Methanosarcina acetivorans C2A: one gene and its partner. The protein of the gene in region 2 interacts with the protein of the main gene of each other region in a pairwise test. Links are inferred from orthologs where the notes say so. Each region holds a gene or a part of one and is shown on either strand. Other genes may lie near its edges.

Region 1 (6,073 bases), 730 kb from region 2 along the record:
CTTGCGGGTCTGGAAGTACTTCGAGTCATAAACGAACCTACTGTAGCTGCTCTCGCTTACGGCCTGAAGGATGGAGTTGACAACCGGAAAATTCTGGTTTACGACCTTGGGGGCGGTACTTTCGATGTTTCAATTCTTAAGATCAAAAACGGAATTTTCGAAGTCCTGGCTACCAGTGGGGACACCGAACTCGGAGGCGACGATTTCGACGGGCGGATTGTTGAACACCTGCTTGCTGAGTTCCAGAAGGCTGAAGGCACGGACATCTCAGGTATACCGCAGGTGATGCAGCGCGTTAAAGAGGCTGCAGAACGCTGCAAGATTGACCTGTCCACCCTTACAACTGCAAATGTTAACCTGCCCTATATTTTTGAAAGTAAAACCCTGGATATAGATGTAACAAGAGACCAGTTCGACAGGATGACAGAAGACCTTGTTAAAAAAACTTTATCAATTATGAAAAAAACCCTGCAGGATGGAAAGCTTTCTCCCTCCGAAATTGATGAAGTAATCTTTGTAGGCGGCTCTGCCAGAATCCCTTCTGTAGTGAAAGCCGTAGAGGATTTCATGGGAAAAAAATCTCTTCAGAGTATTAACCCTGACGAAGTGGTAGCAATGGGGGCTGCGGTTCAGGCAGGAATTCTTGGAAACGAGTTTCTTAAGTCTCCCAGAGAAGAAGTTGATGCAGGCAACCTTGTGCTTCTTGACGTGATCTCTCTTTCCCTGGGGTTTGAAACTGTGGGAGATCTGATGGCGCCAATAATTCTCAGAAATACAACAATTCCCACAAGGAATAGTAAAATTTTCACCACACATTACGATAACCAGAGGGTTGTGAGAGGTAAAATCCTTCAGGGAGAGGAACGGGTCGCATCAAAAAACGTTGCCCTTGGAATGCTTGTGCTCGATAACATTCCCTCTGCCCCAAAAGGCATCCCGCGTATAGAGGTTACTTTTGACATTGACGCTAACGGAATAATAAATGCTACGGCAAAAGACCTTGGGACCGGAATCATGCGAAGTGTTACTATCGAAAGGCCCGAAGGTCTCAACGAGTAATCGCTTAATAGGTTAACAGCTCAGCAATAAAAATCGGTTAATCACTTAATACTCAAAATCGGTTAATTGCTCAATACTCAAAATCGGTTAATTGCTCAATACTCAAAATCGGTTAATTGCTCAATTATACAGGTTCAGAGGGTTGGAAAGCAGTGGACTATTATCAGTTATTCGATATTCCCAGAGGTGCAAACCCGGAGGAGATCGAAAACAGGTATCACTATTTTGCAAAGAAATATCATCCGGACAGAGCTAAGTCCCCTGATGCCCATGAAAAGTTCATAAAAATCAAAGAAGCTTACGAAATTCTCAAGGATCCTCAAAAAAGAAAGGCATATGACATGTTTTTGCCCCCGGAAGAAAAGGCAACGGAAATTTCTGCCAATTCTGAGAATCCTGGTAACCGGGAAGTTACGCAGGAATCTCTGGTTCCGGAAGTTCCCGAGATACCTTCAGGCTCTAAATCTCCCTTCAGGTCGACTACCATCTCCTACGTTTCGTTCAAATCTTCCAGTGACCCCCTGAGCTCTGCCCAATCAAATTCCTCTCCCGAAACAGATACTGTTGACTGGTCCAGATATGTCTATTCCGGAAAAAAACAGGATTCTGAGGATGAAGACCCGTCAGGAAAATCAAAAGGGGAAAATGCCGACTGGTCAAGTGTAAAAGTCAGTTATCAGGGACTGCTAGAAGAAGTCGATGACAGCAAGCACAAAGAGAATTTTTCAGCGGGCTCATTTTTAATGAAGGTATTTGCCTTTGCTCTAGTCATGATCTTTCTTCTGGCAACCGTTGCAGTTGTTGCTCCGGGCCAGTTAAAAGCTATGTGGATCGAAAGTGTGGTGAACCTCTTCGCCAAAATAATATGAGAAGCCTCCTCTTTTATTTCTTCGTTTCCTATCGAGTGACTCTTACTACCTTTCATTGCGTTGTTTCGGGAAGCTTTGAAAGCCCTTCCTCGATTTCCTCTATTTTTTTAAAAGCAATCCCGAGAGGGACTTCAAAATCTTTGTATCCGCTATGTTTTCTTGAACCTTTGCACCCGAAAGATAAACCAATGCCTTTTTCAAGAGCCAGTACGGTGCAATCTCCACATATTGAAGCCGCTCCCATCGTGTCCATCAATGTCCTTTCTCCTTCGGAATAGGCATTTGCCTGAATAATACGCATGGCTTTCTCAGGTTTAAGGAAAAGAATTAGCACATCAAAGGTGCCCCTGTTAAGGGACAGAGGCTCTATCGCTACGGAACAGAATTTTCTCTTTAATCTCGGAAGGGACAGGGCTGCCTTTTCCGCAGCCTGAATATCCCTGTACCTTCCGGATTTAAGATAATATCCGGCAGGGCTTTCCTCAGAAAGCCCAAGGATATAATCTCCGGGAGCGCAGTTCTGTCCGGAAATCCGGAATTTCTCTCCCATACGGGCTTTCTGCACAAGTTCGCAAAATAGAAAGCCGGATTTTTCAGGAAGCTCTTCACCTCCTTTTCCGTCTTTTTCATCCGTTTCAAAGGTAACACAGGCAGGCTCTCCTGTTCCCATCAATCGCCTGAGTTCAGGGTATCTTGAAAACGGCACTTTTTCTTTCTGCATGCAGCTCATTTCCTGTTTTTACTGCCTGTTTCACTCGAATTCCGCTTTTGCGGAGGTGAAGATCGGGCCTCTCATATCTATTTTTTTGTTTTTGCCCGTGATATAACGCTGGGCAGTAGCGCCTATTTTGATGTTGACTTCCGAGGGAACTTTTACAATCCTGACCCTGACGATATGTTCATCTGCTCCGGACATTGCAGCTTCTTCAATTTCCCTGGCAGCCTGGGCTGCAAAGGCTTCTATGAAGCGGATGCCTGCCATTGCGGAGTGGTTCTCAAAGGCTTTCTGCCACTTCTTCGTGTTCGGGATGCCAAGGATATCTCCCTGATAGGTAACGACTTCATTGAAGGCAGCAGGCCCGCAGAGTTTCGTATTCTCTTCGGGTTCGATTACGGAGACTTTTACTTTCCGTCCGCAAACTTCCCCCTCCCAGGCAGGGAATTCACAGGGGCTTGGCTCTTCCCCGTGCAGTTCGCACTGGGCGACCACGGCATCTGCAATTTCCCTCCCTTCGGGGGTTTCCGGGGTCTTGTCCACAAAGACCTGTTTTGCAAGTTCGCTGTCCGACATCTCCCATTCGGAATACTGGGGGATCTGCGGATAGGTCAGGGAGCGGATGTCAGGGGCGTCATGAAGGATCATGGCAAGCCTTTCGACTCCGAGTCCCAGGTTCATGACAGGGCACGGGATGTCGTATTCGGCAAGGGCTGTCGGGGAATAGATCCCGAAGGTTGCGATCTCGATCCAGCCGTCCGAGTACTTGGAGTTCGAACCCACGAGTTTCGGGTGGAAGGCAAAGACCTCAGTCTGGGTGTCAGGCACATAGTACTTGCTGCGTTTTTCATCGGGCCTGAAGAGGAACTTTTCAAAGCCAAACTGGGAGAGAAGCCCTTCAGCAACGGCTTTTCCATGGTCTACGGTCACGTTTTCGTCCATGATAACACAGGAAGCCGAGTAGTAGGTCATGAGCCTGGAAGCGTCTTCCTGCTGTTCCCGCCTGAAACAGCGGTCTATTGAGAAAAAGTGAAAAGGCGGTTCTTTTCGCTCAAGGAGGGCACCAAGGGATATGAACCAGCCGCTTGTCATGTGGCTGCGCAGTGTTTTTGTGCTTGCCTGGGCTACAAGTTCTTTGAATTCGGGAAAGACCTTTTCAATCATGTCGGCTACAAGGGCATCCGAAACTTCAAGAGCTGCCGAGATTTCAGGCACAAGGTCATCGCCTTCGACTTTCCCTTTTTTGTAAGCGTGGAGGACTTTCCTTACCTTGTCTATGCCTTCGTCCCCTATATCCCCCAGGATTCCGTTTATCTGTGCAATACGCTCGTCGGAAATCCCCACATTCGGGCGAGGCAGCCCTGCAAGATAGAAACAGCGGTCAAGGACTGCGAGGGCTTCGCTTCCGAACTGCTTGTGGACCTCTTTTTCATCAACTATAAGGGGGTTCATCATCTCTTCGAAACCCATGCGCAGATAGGCTTCTCTCAGTTTCTGGATTGTATCATAAACAGGGTGAGCTTTCCCGTATCTAAAGGTGGTTCTGGGGTAGCGCTCATTAAGGGTAGGGGTTTTGACCATTTTTTTACCCTCGTTCCAGGTAAGGTCAAAATTCTCCTTTGCATCTTTTTTTATTTTTTCTGGATCGAATCTCATGGATATCCTCTTGTAACTGATTATTGGAATTCTGGGTCTATCAGACCCTTACGGTTTTATCGTTTATATGAATATGTTGAATTGTCTGGCAGCCCTATGAAGTATATCGGATAGCGGGCGTCAGGTAGCTGGTTCTAAACTGCAATTTATCGCGTTAAATTGTAATTAATCGCGCTAAGCTGTAATTAAACATGCTAAGTTGTAATGTAACTGCGCTGAATAGTAAATGATTTTAATGGTTGAAATTTATCCAGTTTTTCTTCTCATCCTGGAGCTCTACTAGGGTGCTGAAGGAGTAAATTGTCTTACAGCCCTGTAGTCTTACAGCTTTGTGGTCTTATATTCTGATATATTCTGATCGTCTTACAGCCTGGATTCCAGGCTCTTCATTGCAAGCTCAAGTTTTTTCTGTTGAATTGAGTTTACCACATCTCCGCGTGTTTTTTCTATCAGGGAGCGGGAGATATCGGTCTTTCGCCTGAGCCCGCCGGTTATCGCGTCAGGGTAATCAAAGTCCATAAGGACTGCATGGATATTTTCCATGATCCCCAAAAATACTTCGGCATTTTCAAAGGATTCTTCCCTTATAAGGTCAAGGACATGTCTTCTGAGCTCCCCCACCAAATCTCCGAGCCCGTTAAGATAGGCAGCATACTCGACTCCCAGTTCATCCGGGGAAGGAAGATTCTGTATCTTTCCTTCTTCTTTTAATAAGCTGTAGAGAACTGCAACTTCTGAATATTCCTGCTGGGCATGTTCTACAAAACCGGCATGGTAAATGTCAGCATGCCCTTCGAACCGGGATTTGAGTTTCTTTAAAGCTCTTCCAGCCGCGTCTATACTTCTATTTGCTTTTTCAAAGTCTTTCCCTTGCAGGGCAAAGCTTGCTATCCTGCATTCCCTGACGATTTCCCTTGAAATTTTCAGTCCTTCTTCTCTGATCTTATCTTTAGTCTCGAAATTATCCCTTATCCGGATAGAAATTTCTTCCAGCATTACTTTTACCCCCCCTGTAAATATTTCATATTTCTATGATACCGTTTTTCCACCTGCTGGCTTTCCGCCCGTATCATGTTATCCCCCTGTATCATGTTATCCCCTATTTTTACGCATTTAGATGTGTTCCCGGTTTTATATTCTTTTTCAAGCTTTCACGCCACTATCTCAGAGTTTCTTTTCTGATATCTTTCCTACTGCATTCTTTATGAATTTCCTTTAAATTGTATTCTTTCTTTGATTTTTTCTGATTATCTTGTCTGTAGTCTTACCCCTCTTACCTGATCAAATCTCTAATTTTTTTAATATGTATAAAATGATTCTGAAGTTCTTTATATCTTTATCCCTTTTTTTGCCTTTTCTTTCGCTAACAAGCTTTAAGCATTTATTTTCTTTCGAAGCTCTGGTCATAATCTGAATTTTAATTCGAGTAGGGAAAACATGGAAGAAGGTCAAAATCAGATCGAAAAAAGACCGGAAAAATCGAAGTAGATTGAAGTTAGAAAGAAACAAGATTGGAGTTAGAATGAAAAAAGATGAAAAAGGTTTTTACCTTGTCGGTATCCCTGATCCCCTGATTTAATTCTAAAATCAGCCGGAGACGACTATCAAAATTACCAAGTCGCTTCCCGGCAGTTTTTAGTTTAGAATCAGATAAAGTTCGAGATTTTTAACAGAATCGTCTCAAGGAACGAATCTGAGCATATTTTCTTTCCGGGAGCCAAATTTTTTCTCTAAGGAACTCTCGGAGCAAATCCTTTTTACAGGATTAAGAAGA
Region 2 (6,042 bases):
TGATTTATTTAGCAGAATTCCTAGAATCTAATTTTCCACTTTTAATTTTTGATTCAGGGCTTTCTCGTAGACTTCCTGTCAAAAAAGACATTTTTCCCTGTGACGCTCAGCGGAATCCCCATGGCCACATCCGCATCGATCATCTCAAAATAACAGGCTGCAGCCCCTGCAGAATACATTATCCTGTTATCGATGCAGAGATCTTTTGCTTTTGCGGCAGCTGAGCCCACGGCAATCCCGAGGTCCAGGTACTTGATCATGCACTGGGGGCCCAGAAACTCTTTCTGCACCTTTTCATGCTCAAGCATCTCTTTACAGGTTTCAAAACCGCAGGCTCCGCAGTCCAGGCTGCTCACACCCGAAGCTTTTAGCCCGATCAGGATGACGGCATCGGCGTCCCTGACATTCCGGGCGTCCCGGAGCAGGAATTTAAGGTCTTTGATCTCGCTTAATTCTTCCATCCTGGAGGCAAGTTCGGTTTTTTCTTCAGGTGAGAGGAGGCAGGTCACAATATCATCAATCCCTTTGCCTTTGGGGGCAGTCCGGGCTGCGGTAAGAATGATTTTTGCAAGCGTTTCGATTGCTTCGAGTTCAGAGTTCAGTTTCATGTGAATAAAAAACTTCTTGTCTATTTATAAATTAAGTGGCGGAACTTTGGACTGCAAAACGAAAGAACCGGTGATATTAGTAAAGGTACCTGAAAAGCAATAGAATCTTTACATGAAATCTTAATGAAAGATCCTCTGAAAAATGAAATATATATATATAGATAACGATACATTTTTATACTAAAAAGATGAAAAAATAGAGAGACAGATATCAAAAAAGACTGTTCCAGAATTCCCGGTTTTGTGAGAAATGAAAACTTCGGGTTTTGAAACCGTTTTTCATCAGAAAGTTGCTTCTGCTTGGTCAAATATTCCTGGAGATTTCAATGAAACTTGTGCTGGATGAAGAAGAAATCTGGATAATTGAATGCATTAAAAAAGCTCACGTGGACTGTGGTTTCCATATCCGGGATGTTATCAAAAAGGCAAAAGCCGAATATGGACTATGCAGGTCAACAGTTTACGAAATAGTGAGTTATCTTGAGTTCCACGGCCTAGTAAAAACGAATAAATCCGGGAACCGGGAACTTGATCCAGACGTCCTCTATTTTGTAATGTGCCCAGCGTGCGGGAAAGAAATTCAGGAAAACGAATCCGTCAAAGAGAACGGTCGGATAATCTGTGAAGACTGCTATCTGGAAGAGCATCAAAAAATAAAGTTTGCAGACCCAATGGCAGTGCGTTCAATGAAACTCTTCAGGAAACAGCACGGATTTAAAGGGACTGAAGGCCTGACCGAACTGCAAAAAGAGATCTATAACTTTATCCTGGAAGATGGGGGGGCTACCCCCGAAAAACTCTCAAAGCTTTTTGGACTCACCCTTCAGGAAACGATGAACCAGCTTGCAATACTAAGACACTGTGAACTGGTGAAAGAGCGTAAGCTTGGAGATGAAATGTACATTGTATCGTTTGATTCTTAATTTTATAGTAAACGGTTTAGTGATTGAAAAAATGATATAGTTGAAGTAGTTAAAAAAGCAACTCCAGTAAGGCAAATATAGGGAATAATGAATGCTATTGGAAAGGTGACCGAATATGGATTCAGATGAAAATGCAAGAAAAAAAGAAGAATGGCTCGAGCGAATGAAACGTGAAGGTAAACTGACGAGAAACCCGACCGAAGACCATAAATTCGGACTCAAGGTTCTTCAGAATACCACGAGAAGAGAGATCCTTATCTCGCTCGGAAGTGAGAGAAAATCCTATGAGGAGATAAAAGAAAAATTCAACCTGAACGACAGCATGGCAAATTTCCACCTCAACATGCTGGAAGATGCACTTTACATCGAAAAAATAGAAGAGGAAGGAAAAGTATTTTATGCCCAAACCCCGCGGGGAGAAGGGTATGTGGAAAACGTGGAAATGAAGAAGTAAAAACAGGTAACTCCCCGAAAACAGGGCTTTGTTTTTTTACAGGAAATGTTGAAAAACAGAACATACAATCCCAAAACTTTTTTAAAAATTTTTCCATCCGGGGCTGCCGTAGAGCATTTAAACTGAATTTTCTCCTGAAATTGAAATCAAAAAATAAGGATCAGACGGTGAAAAAACAGTCATCTCAGCTAGCTTATCATCCAGAATGAGACCTTTTCAGAGAAATCTATCATTCAGAATGAGAGTCTAAAATAGATTTCAAAAACCAGATTCAAAAAAAGTAACCCGGATACCCAGTATAAGGAACAGACTATTAGATTGCTCCAGGGCATCAGAAAAAAAATCGATTTTGAAGTTTTTTAAACATTCTCGTATTTTTTCAGGATCTCCTCAAAAGAGTCCGCAACAACGCCGAGCTTTTCTTTTCCGAGCCCGAAAGTGCTGAGCTTGAAATATTTGGTAAGCCCGGACTTGATGCCGTGGATGTTCCTTTCTTTGAGCTCTTTATAAAGGAAATACCTGCCTTTCTTGATCTTCTGGGAAATCTCGTAGAAGCCGGGAGCTTCAAAGAACATAAGGTCGTGAGAATGTGGTTTCTGCCCGCGCTGGATAAAGCCCATGTCCTCAAGCCTTGCAGAGAACCAGCGGGCGTTTTCGACTTCCTGGTCCCAGTTCCTGACGCGCTTTACCACTTCCGGAAAAGATGCAATCATGGTCATAACCGTTGCCCCACGGGCAGTGCAGCCCAGAAGTTCAACTTCCTTTACCTTGCTGTATACGGATTTCCTGAATACGATTGGGGCATATTCTTCGCTTACGCCGAGCACTCCGACAGGTCCGGATGCTGCCATTGACTTATGCCCGCTGCCCACTATGAAGTCAGCTCCGATTTCTTTTGCGGATACGGGCATCCTTCCCACACAGTACGCCCCGTTCAGGAGAAGAGGGACTTCATACTCATGGCAGACGGACGCGATCTTTCCTGCATCCGGGATGTTTCCGTAGCTCCCGTCAGGATATGTTACAAGGGCAAGAACCGGAGGTTTTCCGCTTTCCTTTGTGACCTCTTCGATTGCGGTCCCGTACCCTTCGGGGTCAAGATAATATTCGGGACTGCCTGCATGTGGTACCACTTTTACATTCAGACCGGCTCTCTCAGCTGCAACATAAGAGGAGTAATGGGCAAGCCCGTCAAGCACGATCCAGTCCCCGGGCTTGCCCATGGAATGCATAACCGCAAATTTGGACTCTCTTGCCCCGTTTGTAACCCTTGCCTCATCACAGCCTAAAAACTCAGGGAGAGCTTTATGTACGAAATCATGGATAGGGGGTTTTTTAATCTGGTCCAGAACCCCACCACAGAAGTCGCAGACAGAGTAACCGTCTCCCCATTCCACAAGGGCCTGCCTGGCTGCCTCGGTCAAAAGCCCGCCAGTCTGCAGAGGGTCGATATTTATGCTGCCGAGGGTTTCTCGCTTTATGAAACCATACTTCTGTAAAGATGAATCGTCAAGTGTCATTTTATTTATACCTCAGTGATAACGGAAAATTTCCTATTCAAACGAAAAATTTCTCCTCTGGTTTCTGTCCTGGTTATGAGAGCAGATCTGAGAAAATTAACTGTCTGGAGCCCTATATATCCAGTGATATATCAGGAATTCATAAAAAGGTATTCCAGAAGCAATTTATAAAGAGACAGTAAAATCCCGTAAAAATCCTTGTGAAAGCGAACAAATACTATCCGGAAACCCTTATCTAAAGTATATAGAGTAGGAGAAAGCCCCCTGGTAAGAAAAAAGGGCAAAACGTCTTTTAAGAGACGTTTTAAGAGACGTCCTGCAGGTCATCCGGCTTCAGGCATTTGCTGCCTTGCTGAAGACATCGATGAACTCATCACACTGAGCAATAATGATTGCTGCCGTTTCCTTTAAGACCAGAATCGGGTCTGTACCATCGGTTTTGATGTAAAGGATAGGATCGCTGATGCTCACGTGTTTCATGTCATAGAAAGCCGCTTCAACCCTTTCATCTTTAATCAGGAGGTCCTTAAGAAGATTGAGAAGGGTATGAGTTTCGCCTCTAAGCTCGACTTCAAGCTCGTTATTTGTTTTATTAAGAATGTTCAGTTCCATTGGTGACCACCTGTAAATGGTGAGTGATATAGCTGGTTATATTACAACCTGCCGCAAAATGCATAATCCGTCATAAAATGCCAAAACCTGCATAAAGTAAGATGGGGAAAGAGAAAATTACCGGATTCCTTTCCCGTACTCGGTTGAGATCTTACGGGTTTCAGTCATATTGCAGACCGGGCATTTAAGCTTTTTCCCTTCCAGGACAAGTTCGCCTCTGCAGTTTGAGCAGTAAGCTTTTACAACTCCAAGGGAATCTTCGGATGTGGTAAGACGCATTCTATCAACATCAATAACTCTGGCTTTTACGATATCAGAGGGCCTGAACTCATCTGAGAGTCTCTTTACATAGGAGTCCCTCACATTTGAAACATGGATATCCCCAGGCCTTGTGTTGACAATTTCCCTGTTCTCTTTTCCTTCGATTCCTGCAACTTCCACCATTGCCCCGGACTCTCGGACGTCAGTGATCTTGCCGTAAACTATGTCCCCTACCTTAAGGATATTTGGGGTAAGGGTGTTTGGCTTAACCGAGACAACTCTGGATTTTCTGTCAATGAGCACATTTCCCGTGGCAGTGGAATAGATATCCCCACCAATTACTGTTGTTCCGGCACCCGATTTGAACTCCTCTGTAGTCCCGACAAGTTCGCCAGGAAGGACAAAACCTCCTTTTTCGAGGTCTTCTTCGGATCTCACAGGCTCTCTGGCAGGAGGCCTGAACCCCGGAATTTCCTTCCTATCTCTGGGAGATTTCTTAGAATATGGGAATCTTCTCTTTTTTCCAAGGTCACCTTTGAACTGATCCTTTGACTGATCTCTGGACCCACGGGACTGGCCCTTAAATTGATCCCTTGAATGACCTTTAAACTGGTCTCTGGACTGGCCGCGGGACTGACCTTTAAACTGATCTCTTGGCTGATCCCTTGGCTGGCCTTTAAACTGTTCCCTGCTTTCTGCAGCTACCGGAACAGATTTTTCAGCAACCGGTTTTCCTTCCCCAGGGCCTGTTAATTTTTTCCTGGTAGTCTTATTTTTTCGGATTCTAATCATGATCCCTCATTTGAATTATCGCTATTAGTTATGTAAATAAGTCATTCTACTGGTTTTCAGTAATCTTTATAGAGTTTTTGGCGGCAACTTAACCCATCGAGAATTCAACTTCAGGAGGCACAGGAGCAATCTCCTTCCTCAATATTTTCCAGTTTAGTTCTTCCCTTACAGCATGGCATACGTTTCAATACATGTAGCTATATTAATTAGGACTTACGCGGTTGAACCGAGTAATCAATGGCATTAAACCTTCACGGTATAAAACAATAACCAAGTTGCAACGCCGAATGTGCTTGATTTTGTACTCAAGTGCGTAAGTCCTATTAATGCAAAGTAACCATATTATTCTACTAGCCATCAAATTATTTAGATAACCTTCCCGAAGTACCTATCTACGCCATAGACCTGTTCCATTGTTATGGATAATTGGTTCCAATCTTATGGAAGAATTTGTTCCATTGTTACGGATAAATTGTCCCATTGTTGCGGAGATATTCTCTGCACTATTGACCCGTTCTCCATTAAGGAGATTTATCAATCCCGCCTTTTAAAGTGAAATCTGAAAATTTAAGGCTGTAAAACATGAGACCCTGAATGACTCCTGAACACAGGTTTTGAACACCAGCCTCATCCATGAACAGCGATCCTGTAAATTTCTACCTCAATAATTTCTCTTTCTTTTTGATGGAAGTCGAAAGTCCTTTTAAGAGGGAATTTCGCAACGTAAGAGTGTGTAATGACCGCAGGCTTAATGAACTTTTGGATAAAAGCAAGGCTTCCACGGTTATGGATGGAATATATTACCTCACTTGTTCTTAATGCTGACGAAAGAAAAGGCCTGTCCCTGCCTTTAACTCTTGCCCCGAAAGGAG

The links.
Region 1: the proteins of pscS (region 2) and sepS interact in binary tests that used the Methanocaldococcus jannaschii proteins (3 or more experiments, as listed by UniProt). The link is inferred for Methanosarcina acetivorans C2A from one-to-one orthologs.

The regions. Positions count from the first base shown.
Region 1 is NC_003552.1:109,552-115,624, forward strand. What follows is about bases 1,990-4,967. They hold sepS (O-phosphoserine--tRNA ligase), read right to left. Parts: upstream 4,300-4,967; coding sequence 2,680-4,299; downstream 1,990-2,679. Other genes in these bases: MA_RS00455 (DUF169 domain-containing protein), read right to left, coding at 1,990-2,649; MA_RS00465 (haloacid dehalogenase), read right to left, coding at 4,663-4,967. In the rest of the region: molecular chaperone DnaK, read left to right, coding at 1-1,059; MA_RS00450 (DnaJ domain-containing protein), read left to right, coding at 1,212-1,928; more of MA_RS00455, read right to left, coding at 1,981-1,989; more of MA_RS00465, read right to left, coding at 4,968-5,295. UniProt on the Methanocaldococcus jannaschii protein: Catalyzes the attachment of O-phosphoserine (Sep) to tRNA(Cys).
Region 2 is NC_003552.1:838,247-844,288, reverse strand. The notes cover bases 1,426-4,372. They hold pscS (O-phospho-L-seryl-tRNA:Cys-tRNA synthase), read right to left. Parts: upstream 3,506-4,372; coding sequence 2,345-3,505; downstream 1,426-2,344. Other genes in these bases: MA_RS03770 (exosome complex RNA-binding protein Csl4), read right to left, coding at 4,235-4,372; MA_RS03775 (DNA-directed RNA polymerase subunit L), read right to left, coding at 3,839-4,117; MA_RS03785 (winged helix-turn-helix domain-containing protein), read left to right, coding at 1,647-1,985; MA_RS03790 (hypothetical protein), read left to right, coding at 1,426-1,531. In the rest of the region: MA_RS03795 (ferredoxin domain-containing protein), read right to left, coding at 54-608; more of MA_RS03790, read left to right, coding at 935-1,425; more of MA_RS03770, read right to left, coding at 4,373-5,170; MA_RS03765 (METTL5 family protein), read right to left, coding at 5,798-6,042. UniProt on the Methanocaldococcus jannaschii protein: Converts O-phospho-L-seryl-tRNA(Cys) (Sep-tRNA(Cys)) to L-cysteinyl-tRNA(Cys) (Cys-tRNA(Cys)).